DNA from 3 places in the Halobacillus sp. ABR2_026 genome. Region 3 is predicted to be linked to each of the others. Evidence: predicted binding sites of a transcription regulator. Region 3 holds the regulator's gene; each other region holds the start of a gene.
What was found. Region 3 encodes LexA, which represses DNA repair genes until DNA is damaged. Its sites were predicted from a motif close to CGAACATATGTTCG; they were not measured.

Region 1: a site for LexA is predicted at 4,716-4,729, ahead of ruvA (Holliday junction branch migration protein RuvA). Genes of this name have one in related genera too.
Region 2: a site for LexA is predicted at 3,800-3,813, ahead of uvrB (excinuclease ABC subunit UvrB). Genes of this name have one in related genera too.

Annotation. Positions count from the first base shown of each region.
Region 1 covers NZ_JBSWTM010000001.1:2,616,168-2,623,639, reverse strand. The annotation lists gene safA (SafA/ExsA family spore coat assembly protein) at 1-397, shown strand, start outside; gene ACXADE_RS13685 (phosphotransferase) at 387-1,346, shown strand; gene nadE (NAD(+) synthase) at 1,382-2,119, shown strand; gene ACXADE_RS13675 (YhcN/YlaJ family sporulation lipoprotein) at 2,190-2,741, shown strand; gene ACXADE_RS13670 (YebC/PmpR family DNA-binding transcriptional regulator) at 3,241-3,993, shown strand; gene ACXADE_RS13665 (BofC C-terminal domain-containing protein) at 4,073-4,642, shown strand; gene ruvA (Holliday junction branch migration protein RuvA) at 4,778-5,395, shown strand; gene ruvB (Holliday junction branch migration DNA helicase RuvB) at 5,413-6,414, shown strand; gene ACXADE_RS13650 (DUF2905 domain-containing protein) at 6,411-6,608, shown strand; gene queA (tRNA preQ1(34) S-adenosylmethionine ribosyltransferase-isomerase QueA) at 6,638-7,472, shown strand, end outside.
Region 2 covers NZ_JBSWTM010000001.1:3,034,222-3,041,693, forward strand. The annotation lists gene uvrA (excinuclease ABC subunit UvrA) at 1-1,738, opposite strand, end outside; gene uvrB (excinuclease ABC subunit UvrB) at 1,746-3,725, opposite strand; gene ACXADE_RS15770 (peptide chain release factor 3) at 3,941-5,530, opposite strand; gene ACXADE_RS15775 (DEAD/DEAH box helicase) at 5,849-7,472, shown strand, end outside.
Region 3 covers NZ_JBSWTM010000001.1:1,882,740-1,890,211, forward strand. The annotation lists gene glnA (type I glutamate--ammonia ligase) at 1-1,065, shown strand, start outside; gene ACXADE_RS09730 (hypothetical protein) at 1,204-1,428, shown strand; gene lexA (transcriptional repressor LexA) at 1,463-2,086, opposite strand; gene ACXADE_RS09740 (YneB family resolvase-like protein) at 2,391-3,050, shown strand; gene ACXADE_RS09745 (DUF896 domain-containing protein) at 3,136-3,369, shown strand; gene tkt (transketolase) at 3,546-5,549, shown strand; gene ACXADE_RS09755 (YneF family protein) at 5,878-6,102, shown strand; gene ACXADE_RS09760 (cytochrome c biogenesis CcdA family protein) at 6,243-6,944, shown strand; gene ACXADE_RS09765 (Na(+)/H(+) antiporter subunit B) at 7,009-7,455, shown strand.

The DNA.
Region 1 (7,472 bases), 730 kb from region 3:
CATGATGCCGATGCAGATGCCGATGCATCATCATCCTATGCAACAGCAGCCAATGCCTATGATGGGTGATGAATCCAGCGATGATATGGTCCAAGGCGTGCAAGCCGGTGGAGATTGCGGGTGTGACGAAGAGAAACAGGGACCGCAAGGGTATGGACCGATGATGGGTCCATGGGGTCATCCACCACATGGTTACCATCCTTGGCAGCAAGCTCCATATGGTGGAATGCAGCAACCGATGGGGTATGGTCCTCCTCAACATCCTCAAATGGGGTGGAATCAACCTCAACAAGGGTGGGGACAGCCAAACCCACAGCAGATGGGACAGTGGGACCCTCAGCAAATGAACCAAGGATATCAACAGCCTTGGAGGGACGATGATATAGATGAGAGCTAAGCAAAGGATGGGCGATTCATATACGGATCGCCTTTTTCAATGGATGAAAACTGAGGAAAAGCTTCCCATCGAATATCAGCAGACCATCAAACCGAAAGTGTATAAAGTAAAATATGACGGGGAGCCATTCATATTAAAGGGGTATCGAAGGTTCCATGTGATAGAAAAACAAGTGGACTTTTTCGAACATTGGAATTATGCCTATAAAATAGCAGCTCGTCCCTCCCCCTTTTATGAACGCGTATTCACGCTTAGTAAACTGGGATGTGATTGGGCTTTGTTTGAACGCGTAGAAGGACGGCATGCAGACTTCAGCCGCCATAAGGAAAGGAAACAGGCCGTGCGCGTGCTCCATCAATTTCATCGAACGACAAAAGGGATCGGGGTATTGTCAGTTCCTAAAGATCCGTTATATATAAAGTGGGAAAACCGCCTCCAGCAATTGGAGGAAACGAAGGATGTATTTACAGATTTTCAAAAGAGAGGCATATATCAGGAACTGCATACATGTATGAGCAAGCGTCTGGAGGATTTTTCAGACCATCCATGGGGAGAAGTTGAAGAGAAAGCCTGGAATCATAATGAATGGCTTCATGGGGATGTTGCGCATCATAATTTCATCATCAATTCTGATAAGGATATAAAATTGATCGATTTTGATCTTTTGCATACGGGCCCCCGTCTTTATGATCATATTCAGCTAGCCCAACGCTTCCTTCCATTTGTAGAACTTAGAAAATCGATATTGCTGCCTTACTTCCCTCATGTGCAAGATAAGGAAATCTGGTGGAAAGGTGTGCTGGTCCCAGCCGACCTGATCAGAGAATGGCTTTATGGATATCGATTAAGCAGGAGAGAAGAAGCCTCCATGACGAGACAAATAAGGAAATTGGAAAAAGCCTGGGAAACCCGGAAGAAGTTTGTCCGATATGCTGAGCATATGCTATGATTAGATATCATATGTGTGAAAGGATGAACAATCCGGTGGAGCAAAAAGTTAATGAAATAGTAACCTGGCTACAGGAAAAAGTGAAAGAAGCAAATGTTCGGGGATTGGTAGTAGGAGTCAGTGGGGGAATTGATTCCGCAGTCGTTGCTAATCTTATCAAAAAAGCATGCCCAGACCAGTCTTTAGGGGTTATCATGCCATGTAAAAGTCAGTCAGACGATCAGGTGCACGCGAAAAATGTTGTAGAAGCTTGCAGCCTTCCAACAATGACGATCGACTTGACAGAAACCCATAATGTTATGTTTTCAACAATTAAACAACAGTTGAATAAAGCAGACGTCTTTTATGCTGAACAAGAGCAGCTGGCGGATGCGAATTTGAGAGCGCGTCTTCGCATGAGTACACTTTATACGATTGCTACCAACCATCAATACTTAGTTGTCGGAACAGATAATGCGGCTGAATGGTATACCGGTTATTTCACGAAGTTTGGGGATGGAGGCGTGGACTTAGTCCCGATTGCCAACCTGACTAAAGGTGAAGTTAAAGAAATGGCTGAATATTTAGGTGTTCCTGATGAAGTTATTCATAAACAACCGAGTGCAGGGCTGTGGGAAGGCCAGACGGATGAAAATGAAATGGGCACGAGTTATGATATGATTGACCGTCACTTGAAAGGGGAAGAAATTCCTGAAGAAGACCGAGAGATCATAGAAGCTTTGCATAAACGATCGGCTCATAAACGTGAACTGCCTCCTGCTCCACCAAAATAAGTTTGGCGAATATTGACAGACTAAAACATTCTCCTGGAACCCATAGTAAGGGAAAAAGGAGAATGTTTTTATGTGGAAAATTGTCACTATGCTCCTCTTAACCTCCATGATTATGTTTGCCTGCCAGACGGATGAGTCCGCTGAACCTAAGCAAGAAGAATCTTCCTCCTACCATCCTCTGGGATATGCTGATGATGGAGCGATTGAGCGACGCGGGAAAATCCCCACAGGAAAAGACAGTTATTTTAAGCGGACGACCGAAGAGGAATTCAGAAATGCCAAGTATGGGGTGACTAATCGTTCCCACGATAATGACTTTAATAATGAGGATGCGATGGATGTTGTAGAGAAAGTAAATGAGTTGAAAGAAATTACAATGGCTCAAGCATTTTCAACGGATGATCGTATGTATGTAGCTGTTATGATTAATCCGTACGACCTGCGGGATGAAACGATTCCAGAGAAAATTGAAGCTAAGGTGAAACAAGTATCGGATAAGGATTTAATTGTCTATACAAACAACAATACCTGGGATCAAATGAAAAACATCCATTCCAGGCAGGAGGCATCCGAAGCTCCACAAAAAATCAGAGACCGCCTCCGCAATTTCTTCAATCAATAAGCGGTCTTCCCCTCAAAAAGTGCAAATGTAAGTAAAAGGTATTTAAAAAAGAACGGGCCATGCCCATGATAAAAAGCCAGTGGTGGAAATAATGCTGCTGGCTTTCCTGCGGGGATATCGGCAATCCTCCTCAAAATAAAGAACTGCAAGTTATTTCCAGGGAGGATGGAGCAAGTCAAACTACTTTCCGGAGCCTCTAAAACCTATACAAATATCCCATAATGAAGTCTTTTTTACATTTGAAATTCAACACTGAACTGTAACAGAGCCTTTACATAAGGGGGAGACCTCTCCAAGGGTAGAGGGGTAGATGAGGTCCCACCGGACGTTTGCTGAGGAGGACCGCTAGGCTTGCCCTCTAGAGACAGCTTATTATGGGAGTTGGCGCTTTAAAGAGTGTTGGAGATTGTGATATATTTTAGAGTAGTATCATATGCGTAAGAGTACTTATGAAATTTATAGAAAAAGATAAGAATTGTCTCGGAGAGGAGAATGTCCAATGGCTGGCCATTCAAAATGGAGTAATATCAAGCATCGAAAAGGTGCTCAAGATGCGAAACGCGGAAAACTCTTCATGAAGCTTGCCCGTGAAATTTTCATGGCTGCGAAACAAGGAGGCGGGGATCAGGAAACCAACTCTGCCCTGCGTTTAGCCATAGATAAAGCAAGGTCAAACAACATGCCGAATGATAACATCGATCGCGCCATCAAGAAAGCGACCGGTGATCTCGAAGGCGTCAACTATGAAGAATATACGTATGAAGGATATGGACCTGGCGGGGTAGCTGTTATGGTAAAAGTTCTAACTGATAATAAAAACCGGACGGCTGCTGATGTAAGGCACGCTTTCAATAAAAATGATGGAAACTTAGGAGAGAATGGGTGTGTCTCCTTTATGTTTAATCGTTCCGGCTACCTTGTAATCGATCGAACCACTACAGAGGCTGACGAAGAGGATATAATGCTTGAGGTCATTGAAGCAGGTGCAGAAGAAATGGAAACCACAAATGAAGAGTTCGAAATTTATACAGAACCGGAATCATTTACAGATGTTAAGCAGGCCCTGATTTCAAAAGGCTATGAATTTAAAACAAGTGAAGTAACGATGATCCCTGAGACTTATACAGAACTAGAAGAAGAAGGCGTCGAAAAGATGCTGAAACTGATCGATATGCTTGAGGATAATGATGACGTTCAGGAAGTGTATCATAACCTTGATGCGGATGAAGCCATCTTAGAAAAATTATCCTGATTCCCTTTATCTATGATAATAACTTCTGTTTCTGGACACACTAGAAACAGAAGTTATTTTTGATTAGGGGGAATCCACAATGAATCGATGGATTATGGGGATCGGGGCAGTTTTAGCGGTTGTGTTCGTAGGCTGGATTTTCATCGGTCAGCAATCGCCGAAAAACGTTCAAGACAATTCGCCACAAAGGCACATTCAGGGGAAGGAAACTCAAGTAGAAACAGTGGAAACCCTGGTGAAACCTGAACCTTTGAAACTAACGGTCATTCTAAAAGAACATTATATAGATGGTGTGACAGAAACCACCAAAAAGGAAGAAACCATTTGGTCGATGATGGATTTTTGGGCGGCATACGAAGGGTGGACAGTGGAGGAACAGCAACTGGACCAAGTTGTGTTCCAAAGGGAGGTCGAAGACATTTCTCCCTTAACGAAACAGTCCGGGTATTTTGGATTGACGGATAATGGAGAGTTAGCTGTTTTTCAAGGCGTCCCGGGGCAAGGTAAGGTTATGGAATCTTTTAAACCAGTGCCGGTCAAGCCGTTGGAAACGAAAAGAGAGAAGGAATTACTGCAGGGGATAAAAATTAAAGATCATGCTCACTTTGAACAGGTCGTCAAACAATTCTCCAGACAGGATGAAGTGTAACCATAAAACAGCCATGATCGTTGTGGCTGTTTTGTGTTGTACATAGAAGGATGGAGAGGCTTTTCCTCGTGGGCGAACATGTGCTTGTATGTTACAATTAAGTGGATAGAAATAAGGGTAGAGAGGGAATTTTTAATGATCAGTTATGTGAAAGGTGTAATGACGACGCTCGATGAGGGGTCGATCACTATAGAAACGGGCGGCATTGGATATGAGGTGTTATGTGCCAATCCATACCATTTCCAAGATGCTGTAAATAAAGAAGTAAAAGTACATACGTACCATTATATTAGAGAAGACCTGCAGACATTATATGGTTTTAAGAAAAAAGAGGACAAACAGTTATTCGCTCAATTGCTCAATGTTTCAGGCATAGGACCAAAAGGAGCATTGGCGATTCTCGGGACGGTAAGTGTGCCGGAATTTGTATCTGCGATTGAACAGGAAGATGATAAATATCTGACTAAATTTCCTGGCGTAGGTAAGAAAACGGCTCGGCAGATGATTCTCGATTTGAAAGGAAAACTCATTGTCTGGCTTCCGGATGAAGAAAACGAAGATACGTTGTTCTATCAGGAAGATCTCACTTCAAAAGAGAAGCGGGCTGTTTTGGAGGATGCCATCGAAGCATTGAAGGCTCTCGGATATACAGAAAAAGAAGTGAAGTATGTCCGTACCCAGCTTGAAAAAGCTAAGCACGGCAGTGTGGATGATTATGTCCGACAAGGCCTGCAATTGCTGATGAAATCTTAAAGGGAGGAGGATGAATGTTGGATGACCGAATGATATCTGGAGAACAACAGGAATCGGACCAGGACATTGAATTAAGCTTAAGACCCGAGACTCTAAGACAATACATCGGCCAGGATCAAGTGAAAAATAACCTGAGCATTTTTATTGAAGCAGCGAGAATGAGAAACGAACCATTGGATCATGCCTTATTATATGGGCCTCCTGGTTTGGGGAAAACCACCCTTGCGTCGATTATTGCCAATGAAATGGGCGTTCAGTTCCGTACGACCGCAGGACCTGCTATCGAAAGAGCTGGGGACTTGGCTGCCATTCTTTCATCACTGGACCCTGGTGATGTCCTTTTTATTGATGAAATCCACCGCCTTCCCCGGTCAGTGGAAGAAGTCCTTTACCCTGCAATGGAAGATTTCTGTCTTGATATTGTGGTTGGTACAGGGCCAAGTGCACGTTCTGTAAGACTGGACCTGCCTCCTTTTACATTGGTGGGGGCGACGACCAGAGCCGGGCTTTTGTCTGCACCATTACGGGATCGTTTTGGGGTGCACAGCCGTCTCGAATATTACGATACGAAAGCTCTGTGCGCCATTGTTGAAAGGACCGCCGAGATTTTTTCTGTAGAAATTGATGGGCCGGCTGCAGTCGAAGTTGCCCGGAGATCAAGAGGAACGCCTCGGATTGCGAACCGTTTGTTGAAACGTGTGAGGGATATCGCTCAGGTGAAAGGGGAGGCTGTGATCAGTCAGGAAACGACGAAAGAAGCATTGGAGATGCTACAAGTCGATGCGGAAGGTCTTGATTTTATCGACCATAAATTGTTGAAAAGCATTATGGATGGCTTCCAAGGCGGGCCTGTCGGTTTGGATACGATAGCGGCTACGATTGGCGAAGAGTCCCAGACGATAGAGGATGTGTATGAACCCTACCTGCTGCAGATCGGGTATATTCAGCGCACGCCTAGAGGGCGCGTTGTGACACCAAAAGCGTACATCCATTTCAACAGGGAGGTGCCAGGCTCTTGACGGGCTTTGGTAAAATCTTTATTGTAATAGGGATTGTGTTCATAGTGATCGGTATTTTATGGAGCATCTTTGGGAAATTACCCGGCGATCTCAGCTTCAAAAAGGGAAACGTTACGTTTTATTTTCCAATTATGACTTCCATAATAGTGAGCATAATCCTTTCATTGGTTTTCTATTTGATAAGAAAATTTTGATACATTACACATTAGAATAGGGGATTCACATGGATATTAAGCAATACGATTTCGAATTACCAGAAGAGCTGATTGCTCAAGTTCCATTAGAGGACCGCACAGCTTCCCGTCTGATGGTTTGCGATCGGAAAGAACAATCCATCAAACATCGGCACTTCTCTCAGATTACAGATGAACTAAAAGAGGGCGACTGCCTGGTATTGAATGATACGAAGGTTCTTCCCGCCCGTCTCTATGGGGCAAAGGAGGGGACAGGTGGAAAGGTAGAAGTCCTTCTCTTACACCAGACGGAAGAAGATGAATGGGACGTTCTCGTCAAGCCTGCAAAAAAGGTGAAGGTCGGTACAAACATTATTTTTGGTGATGGGCAGCTGACTGCCGAATGTACTGGACTGGATGAGCATGGTGGCCGTAAAGTCAAGTTCAGTTATGAAGGGATTTTCCTTGAGGTTTTAGAAGCTCTTGGTGAAATGCCTTTACCCCCCTACATTAAAGAACAGCTCTCCGACAGGGATCGTTATCAGACGGTTTATGCTAAAGAAGAAGGCTCGGCAGCTGCGCCAACCGCCGGTCTCCATTTCACGGAAGGTTTATTGCAAGAGCTGCAGACGAAAGGGGTAGAACTTGCATATTTGACCCTGCATGTCGGTCTTGGTACGTTCCGCCCTGTCAGTGTGGATCAGATTGAAGAACATGACATGCATGCAGAATTTTATCAATTGAGTGCTGAAACGGCAGCCCAGTTGAATCGGGTCAAGGATCATGGTGGAAGAATAATCTCTGTAGGGACGACCTCTACAAGGACGCTTGAAACCATCATTAGGGATTATGGAACATTTAAAGAAGCAAGCGGATGGACGGATA
Region 2 (7,472 bases), 1.2 Mb from region 3:
CCTGCTTTGGCGTCCCTTGGGTGACGATATCTCCCCCGTGAGCACCAGCGCCCGGCCCGATATCGATTAAATAGTCGGCTGCGAGCATCGTATCTTCGTCATGTTCAACGACGATGAGTGTGTTATCCAAATCCCGCATCCGCTTCAACGTATTGATCAACCGGTCATTATCCCTTTGGTGTAAACCAATGGATGGTTCGTCCAGGACGTACAAAACCCCGGTCAAAGCAGAACCGATTTGGGTGGCGAGACGAATACGCTGCGCCTCCCCGCCTGACAAAGTTCCTGCCGAGCGCGAAAGTGTCAGATAGTCCAGACCCACATTCGCTAAGAAACTTAACCGCTCGCAAATCTCTTTAAGGATCATGCGGGCAATCGTTTCTTCCTTCTCCGTAAGCTCGAGCGCTTCGAAAAACTCTTTAGCTTCTGTAACAGAATAATCTGTAGTGATCCCAATATGCTTTCCGTTGATGAGCACCGCTAAAGCTTCCTCATTCAAACGGTTTCCTTTACATTTCGGACAAGGTTTTTGTGCCATATACTTTTCCATTTGTTCCCGGATATAATCCGAGCTCGTCTCCCGGTAACGGCGGGAGATGTTCGGAATGACTCCTTCAAAGAAAATCTCGTTTTCACGGACTTTACCAAAATCATTCTCATAACGGAAGTAGATCTTATCCTCACCGCTTCCATACAACACCTTTTCTTTATGTTCCTCAGGAAGATCACGGAACGGTTGGTTCATATCGATTCCGTAATGATCGGCGACGCTCTTAAGCAGCTGAGGATAGTATTGAGAGCTTTGCGGTTCCCAGGCAGCGATGGCATGTTCATTTAATGAACGCCCCCAATCCGGAATCACAAGGTCGATATCGACTTCCAGCTGCGTCCCTAGTCCATCGCAACGATTACATGCTCCGTATGGGCTGTTAAAGGAGAACATCCTTGGTTCCAATTCACTGACGGAAAATCCGCAGATCGGACAAGCATGGTGTTCACTGAACATCAGCTCCTCTTCCCCGATTACATCGACAATTGTATGACCTCCGCCCAATTTCAGGGCTGTTTCGATTGAATCCGAAAGGCGGCCTTCCACCCCTTCTTTCACGACAATTCGGTCGATTACGACTTCAATCGAGTGCTTTTTATTTTTATCAAGATTTATTTCCTCGGAAATTTCGCGCATTTCCCCGTCAACACGCAGACGAATATATCCTTCTTTTTGGAGTTGGTCAAAGACTTTGGCGTGTTCTCCTTTTCTGCCTGAAACGACAGGAGCAAGAATTTGGAGTTTTGTCCTCTCCGGATATTCCATCACACGGTCCACCATTTGCTGCACGGTCTGAGAGCTGATTTCCACCCCGTGTTTCGGACACGTAGGGCGCCCGATCCGTGCATACAACAGCCGCAGGTAATCGTAAATTTCGGTGACTGTCCCTACCGTGGATCGCGGGTTCCGGCTGGTTGTTTTCTGATCAATGGAGATCGCCGGGGATAAACCTTCGATAGAGTCTACGTCTGGCTTGTCCATCTGCCCTAAAAACTGCCGAGCATAGGCACTTAGTGATTCGACATACCGTCGCTGTCCTTCCGCGTATATGGTGTCAAAAGCTAAAGAAGACTTCCCGGAACCTGACAAACCGGTCATGACGACCAGTTTATTCTTCGGGATGTCGATATCGATATTTTTTAAATTGTGAGCCCTGGCTCCTCTGATACTAATATGTTTACTGGCCATACTCTTCTCATCCCTCCGCTTTTAATTCCAACAGCACATCACGCAGTTCGGCTGCCCGTTCGAAATCGAGGTCGCGTGCGGCTTGTTTCATTTCCGTTTCCATATTGTCGATCAATTCCTGACGTTCTTTCTTCGTCATTTCTGAAGGTTTCTTGCCTGTATCATAACCGGCTTCCTCTTCCGCAACATTCGTAGCTTTAATAACGTCACGTACTTCTTTTCTAATGGTTTGCGGCGTGATGCCGTGCTCTTCATTATATGCGATCTGTTTTTCACGACGTCTGTAGGTTTCATCGATGGCAAACTGCATTGATTTCGTCATTTTATCAGCATACATGATGACCCGGCCGTTCTCATTACGTGCGGCTCGTCCGATCGTTTGAATAAGAGAACGGTCGGAACGTAAGAACCCTTCCTTATCCGCATCCAGTATGGTAACAAGTGAAACTTCCGGAATGTCCAGCCCTTCACGAAGCAAGTTGATTCCGACAATGACATCGTATTTTCCGACTCTGAGGTCGCGAATGATTTCAATACGCTCCAGTGTCTTAATTTCCGAATGCAGGTAGGCGACTTTCATTCCTAAGTCTTTCAAATAATCAGTGAGATCCTCCGACATTTTTTTCGTTAATGTCGTTACGAGGACACGTTCGTTTCTATCTTTCCGTTTATTGATTTCTCCGACAAGATCATCGATTTGACCATGGATCGGACGAACGTCAATTTCCGGATCAAGCAATCCAGTTGGACGGATGATCTGCTCAACCATTTTCGGAGTATGTTCAATTTCATAAGGTCCCGGGGTTGCCGAAACATAAGCGATCTGATTGATATGCTTTTCAAATTCAGGGAACATGAGCGGGCGGTTGTCCATGGCTGACGGCAAGCGGAAACCATGGTCCACCAATACTTGCTTTCGTGCACGGTCCCCGTTGTACATTCCCCGGACTTGAGGAAGAGTAACGTGAGACTCGTCCACCATCATGAGAAAATCATCCGGAAAATAATCAAGCAGCGTATAAGGAGTCGCTCCCTCTTCCCTGAATGTGAGATGTCTCGAATAGTTTTCAATTCCGGAACAGAAGCCCATTTCGTTCATCATTTCCAAGTCGTAATTCGTTCGTTGTTCCAGACGCTGGGCTTCCAGTAGTTTATTCTGATCCCTCAGCTCTTTCAATCGGACTTCCAATTCTTTTTCTATATTTTTTATAGCTTTTTTAAGCTTTTCTTCACGTGTAACGAAGTGAGAGGCCGGGAATATGGCGACGTGATCCCGATCTCCGACAACTTCACCTGTTAGTACATCCACTTCCCGAATCCGGTCAATTTCATCCCCGAAAAATTCCACACGCATCGCATGTTCTTCCCGTGAAGCCGGGATGATTTCTACAGAATCTCCACGGACCCGGAATGTTCCGCGCTGGAAGTCAATGTCGTTTCTCGCATATTGGATATCGACAAGATTTCTCAGCAATTCATCACGGTCTTTCTCCATTCCTGTTCTAATAGAAAGAACCTGACTGCGGTATTCGTCGGGAGAACCGAGACCATAAATACAGGAAACACTCGCTACGATAATGACATCGTTACGCTCGAAGAGAGCAGATGTAGCGGAGTGACGTAATTTATCGATCTCATCGTTGATGCTTGCGTCTTTTTCTATAAACGTATCCGAAGACGGTACATATGCTTCCGGCTGATAATAGTCATAATAACTGACGAAATACTCGACAGCATTGTTCGGAAAGAACTCTTTGAACTCGCTGTACAACTGTCCGGCCAGTGTTTTATTGTGGGCGATTATCAGTGTCGGTTTATTTACACGCTCGATCACATTGGACATCGTAAATGTCTTCCCAGTACCCGTTGCCCCAAGCAATGTCTGATGTTTGTCTCCTCGTTCGATCCCCTGGACAAGCTCTTCGATCGCCCTCGGCTGATCTCCTTGAGGTGAAAACTGTGAAACTAATTCAAACTTCTCCTCCACGACGAAAACCTCCGTTCATTGTCTATACTCGTACTTTTTAGTTTACCACAACAGTTTACCATTCTAACATCAAACGAACAAACATTCGCATCCGTGTTTTTCTGTAAATTCATGGATGACCTGGTGTGGAATTTTATTCCACACCAGGTCATCCAGTTTATTCCATTCAGACTCATAGAAAAAAGCACTTTGCGGGTAGCAAAGTGCTTTTTTGTTTAGGAATTCAATGTTTGGTTGTATTCATTGACTTCAAACAGATCGGTAAGTTCGATGTCAGGGTTCTTGTCTTTGAACCATCGGAGAGAGAAGTCGTTCTTAAAGAGGACAAGCGGGTTACCTTCCCGATCTTCAGCAAGCATGTTCCGCTCATCAAACAACGACTCATCCACCTGGTCTTCCTTTAACCAGCGTGGAATCCGCTCACCAAGTGGTGTCAATTCAATATCCACGTTGTATTCGTTTTTCATCCGGTATTCAAACACTTCATATTGAAGCTCACCAACAGCTCCAATGATATAGTCCTCAAAACGATAACGTTTAAACAACTGGATCGCGCCTTCCTGCACCAGCTGTTCCAAACCTTTACGGAACTGCTTCGCTTTCATGACGTTCTTAGCCGTCACTTTCTTAAACAATTCAGGCGGGAATTGCGGAAGCTCATCATATTCGAACTTGGATTTTCCGGTCACAATCGTATCCCCGATCCGATAAACGTTTGGATCATAAATTCCGATGATGTCTCCTGCATAGCCTTCTTCGACAGTACCTCGCGATGAGGCCACAAACTGCTGGGATTGAGCAAGTTTGAACGTTTTCCCTGTTCGAGAAAGCGTCACGTTCATGCCACGCTCAAATTTTCCGGAGCATATTCTGACGAAAGCAATCCGGTCTCGGTGCTGAGGGTTCATGTTGGCCTGGATTTTGAAAATGAAGCCAGAGAATTCTTCATGATCCGGAGACACAATGCCTTCGGTCGATTTTCTCGATGCCGGTTCAGGAGCCATGTCAATGAATGAATTAAAGAACGTTTCCACCCCGAAAGGAGCGAGCGCACTACCGAAGAATACAGGCGTCTGGTCCCCACGCATAACTTTCTCCATATCAAACGTATCACCGGCTTCTGCTACCATTTCCATTTCTTCCTCCGCTTCCTGGAAGGTGGCATTTTCCGTTAATTCAGGATGCTGGTCAAGTTCGCTGTATGGAATGTATTCTTCTTCCTCGTTTCCTGTGTATTGAACAAATTGCTCATTTTCACGGTCGAAAACGCCTAAGAAGCGCTTGCCCATTCCAGCCGGCCAAGTCATAGGATAGGTTTCGATATTCAACGTTTCTTCGATCTCTTCCATCAATTCCAATGGTTCACGACCTTCACGGTCCATTTTGTTAATGAATGTGAAGATCGGAATCCCACGCATTTTACAAACTTTGAAAAGTTTCAGCGTCTGCGCTTCAATACCTTTCGTTCCATCAATGACCATGACCACACTGTCCACAGCCGTCAATGTACGGTAGGTGTCCTCACTGAAATCTTCGTGGCCGGGTGTATCGAGAATATTTACTTGATAATCTTTATAAGGGAAGTTCATCACACTGGATGTAACGGAAATCCCACGCTGCTTTTCGATTTCCATCCAGTCGGACGTCGCAAACTTTCCTGACTTTTTCCCTTTGACCGTACCAGCTGATCGGATCAGGTTACCGAATAATAGCATTTTCTCCGTCATCGTTGTTTTACCTGCGTCCGGGTGGGAGATAATAGCAAACGTACGGCGTTTTTTCATTTCTTCTTGTATTTGACTCATCGTGATATCCTCCGTTTATTCATTATTTCAATTCAGTAGGCGGGGTAGGATATACGTTTTACATCGGCAGATTCACTCCATAAAAAAAAGCGCTCACACACTTAAGCGCCTTCGTCGAATTTTTTTATTATACTTTGAAAGGTAGCATACCCCACATGTAAAATCAATCACAAAAACAAAGAGCTTACAAATATTGGTGTACCAGGTCATCCAGAATATGGATGACCTGGTCACACAATTCTTCCCAACCCCTCTCATTCTCTTTGGGTTTTCAAACCTGTTATAATAGGGATAAAAACGATAGTAAGGATGCCAGTTATGCAGAGTTACTTATTACAACCGAACGATATAAAGAAAATCACCGGACCGGCTTTTTACACGCGCGGAAAACAATATTTTGATCGCGGGAAAGTGTACGGGCTTTCTCATAATAGTGCGATCCGTTCCTGGCGGGCAGTCGTTGCCGGCACTCACGACTACGAAGTCCGTGTCTTCTTTTTTGAGGATGAGGATGTGGAAGCTACGTGCGAATGTCAGGCTTATGCGACCTACTACACGTGTAAGCACATAGCAGCCGTACTGATCGCCATCCGGGAAAAGACTCTTGAAGACCTTGCCCCGAAGTTGGCCGAAAAAGGCCGGAAAGCTCAAACCAGTATGTCGAACCAAGACCGGATGTTCGCCGTCAGCCTGTTCGAGGCTTTCCGACAGCGTCAGGAAAATAAAGGCGGCCAGGATTTGAAGAAACCTCTTCAAATTCACTATTACCTTCATCTGCAGTCTATCCTGGGAACGAAAAGCCTCGGCCTTGAGATGAAGCTTGGTGAAAATTATCCTTATGTCATTAAGAATATCCGCGACCTGCTTGATCATATGAGGAAAGATCAGGCCTACCGGATCACAAAGAAATTTACGTTTGACCCTGCTGAACATACGTTTACCGCAGAAGACAGGGAAATCTTAAGACTGTTACAACTTGCTTATGAACAGGAACAGTTTTATGAACAGCAATGGAACACAACAGAATCCAAAGTGCTTCGCGTACCACCTGCCCTTGCCTCCCAGCTGCTTCCTCTATTGGAACAGCAGCAGACAGATGTCGTGGAACGAGGGGATAACGTAGGACCGGTCCGTTACGAAGAGGCGTTTCCTGACCTATCTTTCTATGTGTCCGAAGAACGCGGACATTTTCATATGCACATGAACCATTTGAAAGATTATGATTACTTGACGGACTATCACCTTCTTTATAAAAATGGAATTTTTTATCCTGTCGATGCTGAAAAAGAAGAGGTTATTCGGACGTTATACACGATACTTCCTTACAATTCGAACGGAAACCATACTGTCAGTCATCACGATATGGAGGGGATTGTCTCATACGTGCTTCCTGAACTGGAAACGATCGCGAATGTTCAACTCGACCGATCCGCACAGGAAAAGATCGTACAAGAGTCACTATCAGCTGAGACTTATCTGGACTTCCAACAATGGACACTCACCATTGATGTGAAGTTCCACTATGGTGATTTAACTATAGATCCTTTTAATGAAAAGAAATCAGCCAACCAAACGATCGTCAGACGTGATCGACAGACTGAGCAGGAAATTATGCAGATCATTGAACTTGCTGAATTTAAATTTGATGGAGAGATGGTCTACATTGAAGATGAAGATCAGTTGGATCATTTCCTTTATCATTACCTGCCGAAATTGAAAGAACATAGCGAAGTTTATCTATCCTCTTCGGTCCGTTCTCTCGTGAACGATCATCAGCATGAGCTGGAAGCGTCCGTTGAACTGGAGAATGAGGGCAATTGGCTGGATATTAATTTCACGATTGAAGGCATTAGTGATGACGATGTGACCGAAGCTCTCAAGGCTGTCATCGAACGAAAAAAATACTATCGCTTGTCGGACGGAGCTCTTATGTCGTTGACGA
Region 3 (7,472 bases):
CGCTTCATCTGTGACATTTACAACCCAGACCAGACTCCATTTGAAGGATGCCCACGCTACAATTTGAAGCGTAACATCAAGAAAATGGAGAAACTAGGTTTTTCCGCTTTCAATATCGGTACGGAACCTGAGTTTTTCCTATTCAAATTAGATGAAAAAGGCGATCCGACGATGGAATTGAATGATAAAGGCGGGTATTTCGACTTGGCCCCAACCGATCTTGGGGAAAACTGCCGACGTGATATCGTTTTGGAGCTTGAGGAAATGGGCTTTGAAATTGAAGCTTCCCACCATGAAGTAGCTCCTGGGCAGCATGAGATTGACTTTAAATATGCAGATGCTGTCAAACACTGTGATGATATCCAGACTTTCAAACTAGTGGTCAAAACGATTGCGCGTCAACATGGTTTGCATGCGACATTTATGCCTAAACCGTTGTTCGGTGTCAACGGATCAGGAATGCATGCCAATATGTCTCTTTTCAACGAAAAAGGTAATGCTTTCTTCGACGAAAAAGGAAAAGAGCAGCTTTCTGAAGTCGCCTATCAATTCACAGCGGGTATTATTAAACATGCCACCAATTTTACAGCGGTCACAAACCCTACAGTCAACTCTTACAAGCGTCTCGTTCCGGGTTATGAGGCACCATGTTATGTAGCCTGGTCGGGTCAAAACCGGAGCCCTCTCGTACGTGTACCCACTTCCCGTGGGTTAAGCACCCGAATCGAGGTGCGCAGCGTGGACCCATCAGCCAACCCTTATATGGCGATGGCAGTTCTTCTTGCTGCAGGACTTGATGGTGTTGAAAATAAATTGGAAGCTCCGGCACCTGTAGACCGGAATATCTATGTTATGGATAAGAAAGAACGGGAAGCCCATGGAGTAAAAGACCTTCCTGCCACGCTTTATGACGCGCTGGAAGAGCTGCACAAAGATTCAATCATGGTAGAAGCTCTCGGTGAACACCTATTTGAACACTTCATTGAAGCGAAGGAAATTGAATGGGATATGTTCCGTACACAGGTTCATCCGTGGGAGAGAGAACAATACTTGCAAACCTATTAAGTACCAAAGCCTTGAAGCATACCATGCTTCAAGGCTTTTTTGTTCAGGGAAATTTCATAATTTTGGTCGTATACTTTTGGCTGCGAAATACATATAATAAAAACAAGAACAAATGTTCGTTTAGGGGGTGTGTTGCGAATGGACTCCTTATTCAATCGGTCAAAAATGGAAAAGATAAAACTTGAACTGATCTATATGAACAAAGAGGGGGCGGTGTCTCAACGGACAGTCAGGATCGTCGGTATACAGGATTTATATGTAACGGCATACTGCTATGAGCGAAAGCAGGTAAGGACATTTATGAAAGAAAACATCCTGTCTGTCCTGCCCAAGTCCTACCTAGGAAATAGATACGGCGCATAAAAAAGAGAGACGAGTGCTGACTCGTCTCTCTTTTTTAGTGTACGGTCCGATAAAGACCAACGACTTTCCCTAAAATGGCCACATCTTGTAATAAAATCGGCTCCATTGTGGCGTTTTCCGGTTGGAGGCGGACATGGTTTCTCTCTTTAAAGAAACGTTTTACGGTTGCTTCTTCGTCCTCTGTCATAGCAACGACGATATCGCCATTCTGTGCGGTCTGTTGCTGTCTGACGATAACCATATCTCCATCAAGAATACCAGCTTCGATCATACTCTCTCCCTGGACGATGAGAACGAACGTATTGTCATCCGAACCTGCGAGCGTATCTGGAAGCGGAACATATTCTTCAATATTCTCTACTGCGGTAATCGGAGACCCGGCTGTAACTTTACCAATAACTGGAGCGTAGGACGCTTCACTCCTTGGAATGCTGTGATCTTCTTCCAATTCAATCACTTCAATGGCACGAGGCTTTGTAGGGTCGCGTCTGATATACCCTTTTTTCTCCAGCCTGGACAAGTGCCCATGGACTGTTGAACTGGATGCGAGGCCGACGGATTGTCCGATCTCTCTAACAGATGGCGGATAACCTTTCAATAAAACTTGTTCTTTAATGAAATCTAGTATTTCCTGCTGCCGTTTTGAAAGTTTACTCATAGATTAGCACCTCGTACATAGGATTATAGTAACCACATTGTACCACCTATGTTTCAGAAATACAAACACGCGTTCGAAAAAAAGCCATTGACAAGAACCTGTGTTCGTATATAATAAAAGTAACAAACGCGAACACAGGTTCTTAGGAACGTTCGTTCTACAATATCGGAGGAGGATTTTCTTATGTTCAACAAACTATCTAAGCTCGATTACACGTATATTATTCTTTTTATTGTTAGTTTCATCATTCTCTATTATTCTATGGTAACGACCGTATAAATAGAGAGAAGAGAGGATCGTCCAGGTGAAGGTAATCATATATTGCAGAGTAAGTACTGAAAAAGAGGTGCAGGTAACTTCATTGAACCGGCAGAAGTCTGAATTGACAAGTATGGCTGAGGCCCATGGTTATGAAGTGGTTGAATGTATCGAAGAACAGGCAAGTGGCTATGAAATCGAACGGGAAGGGGTCTTCCGGATGTTGGAATTCTTTTCTTCTGGACAAGCGGATGCCCTTTTGGTTCAGGATGAAACTCGCTTGGGACGCGGGAATACGAAGATTGCTCTTTTTCATCAATTGAACCGGCTGGGAATTAAAGTTCTATCCTTATCCAATAACGGGGAACTGGAGTTGTCAGAATCGGACTCAATGGTATTGCAGATCGTAGGAATCGTCGAGGAATACCAAAGAAAAATACATAACATGAAGATACGGCGTGGAATGAGAAAAGCCGTAGCGGGTGGTTATGATCCATCCGCGAATTTATCCAACAGGGATCAGGCACCGGGCCGTGAGAGGATCGATTTCCCGATTGAGGAAGTCATGAGGTTAAGGAAGAACGATCTGACGTTTAAGGATATAGCCGCTACTCTTCGTGGTCTCGGATATGATGTTTCGAAAGCAACCGTCCACAGGAGATACAAAGAGTACCTATCCCTTGAAAAAGGTGAGGAATCAAGGTAATATAATGATTGAAGACAAGAGTCCCTAGATTTCTTGTCTTTTTCGTATGTATATGATCCAGACTACAAGCAAAGGAGAAGGATCTATGTTATCTAAAGAAAAAATTAATCGTATAAATGAATTGGCTAATAAATCCAAAGAGCAGGAGCTTACGAAGAATGAAAAAGCAGAGCAGCAGAAACTCCGCCAGGAATATTTGAAAAATGCCCGTCAATCCTTTAAAAACCAACTGAAAGGCGTAACAGTCGTTGATCCTAAAGGAAATGACGTTACCCCTGAAAAGCTTCGCCAAATGCAGAAGAATGAAAAAAAGAATTGATAGTTAATGATCCGTATTCGTTTTTTCGAATACGGATTTTTTGTTTATTTCCCTCGATCAAGGGGAAATTAGGTGGGAGGTTGTGCAAAGATTGCGCACAACGCTTGTCTCAAAGCGAATTTCATTATAGGATAATACATGGTACATATACCTGAATAGAAAGGGGAATGTTCAACATGGCAAACAGCCTTGAACAAACATCAATCAATACGATCAGAACATTAACAATCGATGCAGTAGAGAAAGCAAACTCCGGCCACCCTGGAATGCCGATGGGTGCAGCACCGATGGCATATACATTATGGACCCAGTTCATGGATCATAATCCGAAGAACTCGAACTGGTTTGACCGTGACCGTTTCGTCTTATCTGCTGGCCACGGATCCATGCTATTGTATAGTCTGCTTCACTTATCCGGTTATAACGTGACCATGGACGATTTGAAATCCTTCCGTCAGTGGGATTCTAAAACACCGGGGCACCCGGAATTTGGTCACACCGATGGAGTAGAGGCGACAACAGGTCCCCTTGGGCAAGGAATCGCGATGGCTACAGGCATGGCCATGGCGGAAGCACACCTTGCAGGGAAATACAACCGTGAAGGTTATAACGTAGTCGATCACTATACGTACACGATTTGTGGAGATGGAGACCTTATGGAAGGTGTATCTCAGGAATCTGCTTCACTTGCTGGTCACCTTGGCCTTGGCAAATTAATCGTCCTTTATGATTCCAATGATATTTCTCTTGATGGTGATCTTGACCGCTCGTTCAGTGAGAGTGTGGAAAAACGCTACGAAGCTTACGGCTGGCAAGTCATCCGTGTCGAAGATGGAACGAGTACAGAGGAAGTAGCTAAAGCTCTGGAACAGGCAAGAGCGAATACCGAACAGCCGACAATGATCGAAGTGAAGACGGTGATCGGCTATGGTTCTCCGAACAAATCTGGTAAATCAGCTTCCCACGGAGCTCCTCTAGGGGAAGATGAAGTGACTGCAGCCAAGCAGTTCTATGAATGGGAACACGAGCCTTTCCACGTACCAGAGGAAGTTTATCAGGACTTCAAAGCTAAAGTACAACAGAACGGTCAGGATAAGGAAGAGTCCTGGAACAGCTTGATGGCTCAATATAAAGAAGCTTATCCAGAGCTTGCAGAAGAACTTGAACGTGCGATTCGTGGAGAACTGCCAGAAGGTTGGGCGGATAATCTTCCAACATATAAAGTGGGAGAAGACGGCCCGGCAACACGCGCAGCTTCCGGCGATGCGATCAATGCTCTTTCACAGGCGATTCCGAACTTCTTCGGAGGCAGCGCCGACCTAGCAGGATCTAATAAAACCGCTGTTAAAGGAGAAGAAGACTTCTCCCGAAACAACTATGCAGGACGCAACATTTGGTTCGGTGTACGTGAATTCGCAATGGCTTCTGCATTGAACGGTATGGGTCTTCATGGCGGTCTTGAAGTATATGCGGGCACTTTCTTCGTGTTCAGTGATTACCTCCGTCCGGCCGTCCGCCTTTCCGCGCTGCAGAATCTTCCAGTAAACTATGTGTTTACACATGATTCAGTGGCTGTCGGTGAAGACGGGCCGACACACGAACCAGTTGAACAACTTGCTTCACTACGCGCAATGCCGAATCTTTCCGTGCTTCGTCCTGCAGATGGGAACGAAACCAACGCAGCATGGAGACTTGCGCTTGAGTCCGAAACGACACCTACAGCGCTCGTATTGACGCGTCAGGGTCTGCCGACATTGGAAGGCACAGCTGAGCATGCTTATGAAGGCATGAAAAAAGGTGCTTACATCCTGAGTGATTCTGATAAAGAGGAGCCGGATGCTATTCTACTTGCTTCAGGTTCTGAAGTGCAGTTGATTGTAGAAGCTCAAACAGAACTTAAGAAGAATGGTTATGATGTACGTGTAGTAAGCGTACCTTCATTTGACCGCTTTGAAGCACAGTCGAAAGAATATAAAGAACAGGTACTACCTTCTTCTGTCCGCCAGCGTCTGGCAGTCGAAATGGGAGCATCGTTCGGTTGGGAACGATATGTAGGCTTAGATGGCTCTGTGATCGGAATTGACAAATTCGGAGCATCAGCCCCGGGTAACACGGTCATTGAGAACTATGGTTTCACTGTTGAAAATGTCGTAAAACATGCTGAAAACTTGATGAAATAATAGAAGGGGAAGCTGCCTTTGAACAAGGCAGCTTCTTTACTTGAGAGAGTAATGATCTTATTTAAAGGTAAGAATTCCACACAAGGAAACCCTTTTCTGATCCATTGCTCTATGTGATATAATAGACATAAGAATGATTGTTGTCTCTGTTACAGTCAACTCCCACGGTGATGGAAAATTTGTTTTTTTCGTTGAGTTTCATTTTCTTGACATGAACGGTTGAAACCGTATTGAAGCGGACGGACAGGCTGATAAAACGACTATTGTATTCTATGGAACGTTTTACTATACTGTTATGGGAGACAACACGAAGGAGGAAGACGAAGTCATGACATTGGGGATCGTTTGGGTCATCATCATTGCCTTATTGACTCTTGTCGGTGGTGCAGCTCTAGGCTTCTTCATCGCGAGAAAGTACATGATGAATTATTTAAAAAAGAACCCGCCAATTAACGAACAAATGTTACGCACATTGATGATGCAGATGGGACAGAAACCGTCACAGAAGAAAATCAATCAGATGATGCGTTCAATGAACAATCAAATGAAATAATGAAAAAAAGCCTTCTTTCGTTATGAAAGGAGGCTTTATCTATGTAATTTTCAGGGGATGTTCACAACCTATCCGTCGTTTTCCGCGGAAGGCTCTGGTACAATAGGAGTCGACTATAAATGGTAAGGTGTGATGTTTGAATGGATGTGAATCTATTCCTTGCTTTTGGAGCAGGGTTTTTATCTTTTATATCTCCATGTGTATTTCCATTATATCCTGCTTTTTTGTCCTACATTACCGGGATGAGTGTTCAGGAGTTAAAAGAGGACAATGGAATGTTGAGAAAAGCGAGCTTGATCCATACGGTATTATTTTTATTAGGTTTCACGACCATCTTTTTGATTCTCGGGTTTTCCGGTTCTCTATTTGCCCAATTCTTTATACAGTATGAATCCATCATCCGCCGTCTAGGTTCCATTCTGATCATTTTCTTCGGATTCGTCATCATCGGGGTTTTCAATTTTGATTTCCTTATGAAAGACAGGAAGATATCCTTCAAGAATAGACCATCCGGCTACATAGGAACCTTTCTCATTGGGCTGACATTTTCATTGGGCTGGACGCCTTGTACAGGACCGATCCTTGCATCTGTGCTTTCGTTGGCTGCTGATTCACCCGAGCTTTTTATGGTGATGATGTTGTTCTATTCTTTAGGGTTTTCCATTCCTTTTCTGACCTTGTCCTTCTTTATAGGTAAATTGAGCTGGTTCAGAAACCACAGTGGACGTATCGTGAAGATCGGCGGCTATGTTATGATACTGGTCGGGATCGCTCTTTATTTCAATTGGATGACGATGCTTACATCCTATCTTGCGGGCCTCTTTAATTTCCAAGGGTTTTGAGGCGTGGATTTTCCAATGAATTTATATTAAGATGATACTAGAGAAAAGCAAAGGAGCCGTTTGAATGAGACAGACCAACGATATTATCCTAAGAACAACGACAACACTCATAGCCTTTATCCTGCTTGGATTTTCGGTTTATTTGTTTTTTGCGGGACACAATGCTCCAGGGGGAGGATTCATTGGTGGTTTGATGACTGCTGCAGCTATCATACTCATGTATATGGCATATGGCATCAAAGCGATGGAGAAAATTCTACCGATCAACTTCCGCTATATGATCCCTGTAGGGCTGCTCGTAGCAGCGGCAACTGGTATTGGTGGAATGGTCTTTGATGCACCGTTCCTTACTCAAGCGTTCGCTTACTTCCAGCTTCCTGTCCTTGGAAAGACAGAGCTTGCAACAGCTTTACTGTTTGATCTGGGCGTTTACCTTGCTGTCGTAGGGGTAACGATGACAATCATTTTGACAATTGCTAATGACAGAGGAGAACAGGAAAGCGCATCCTGATCCTACCTTAGAAGGAA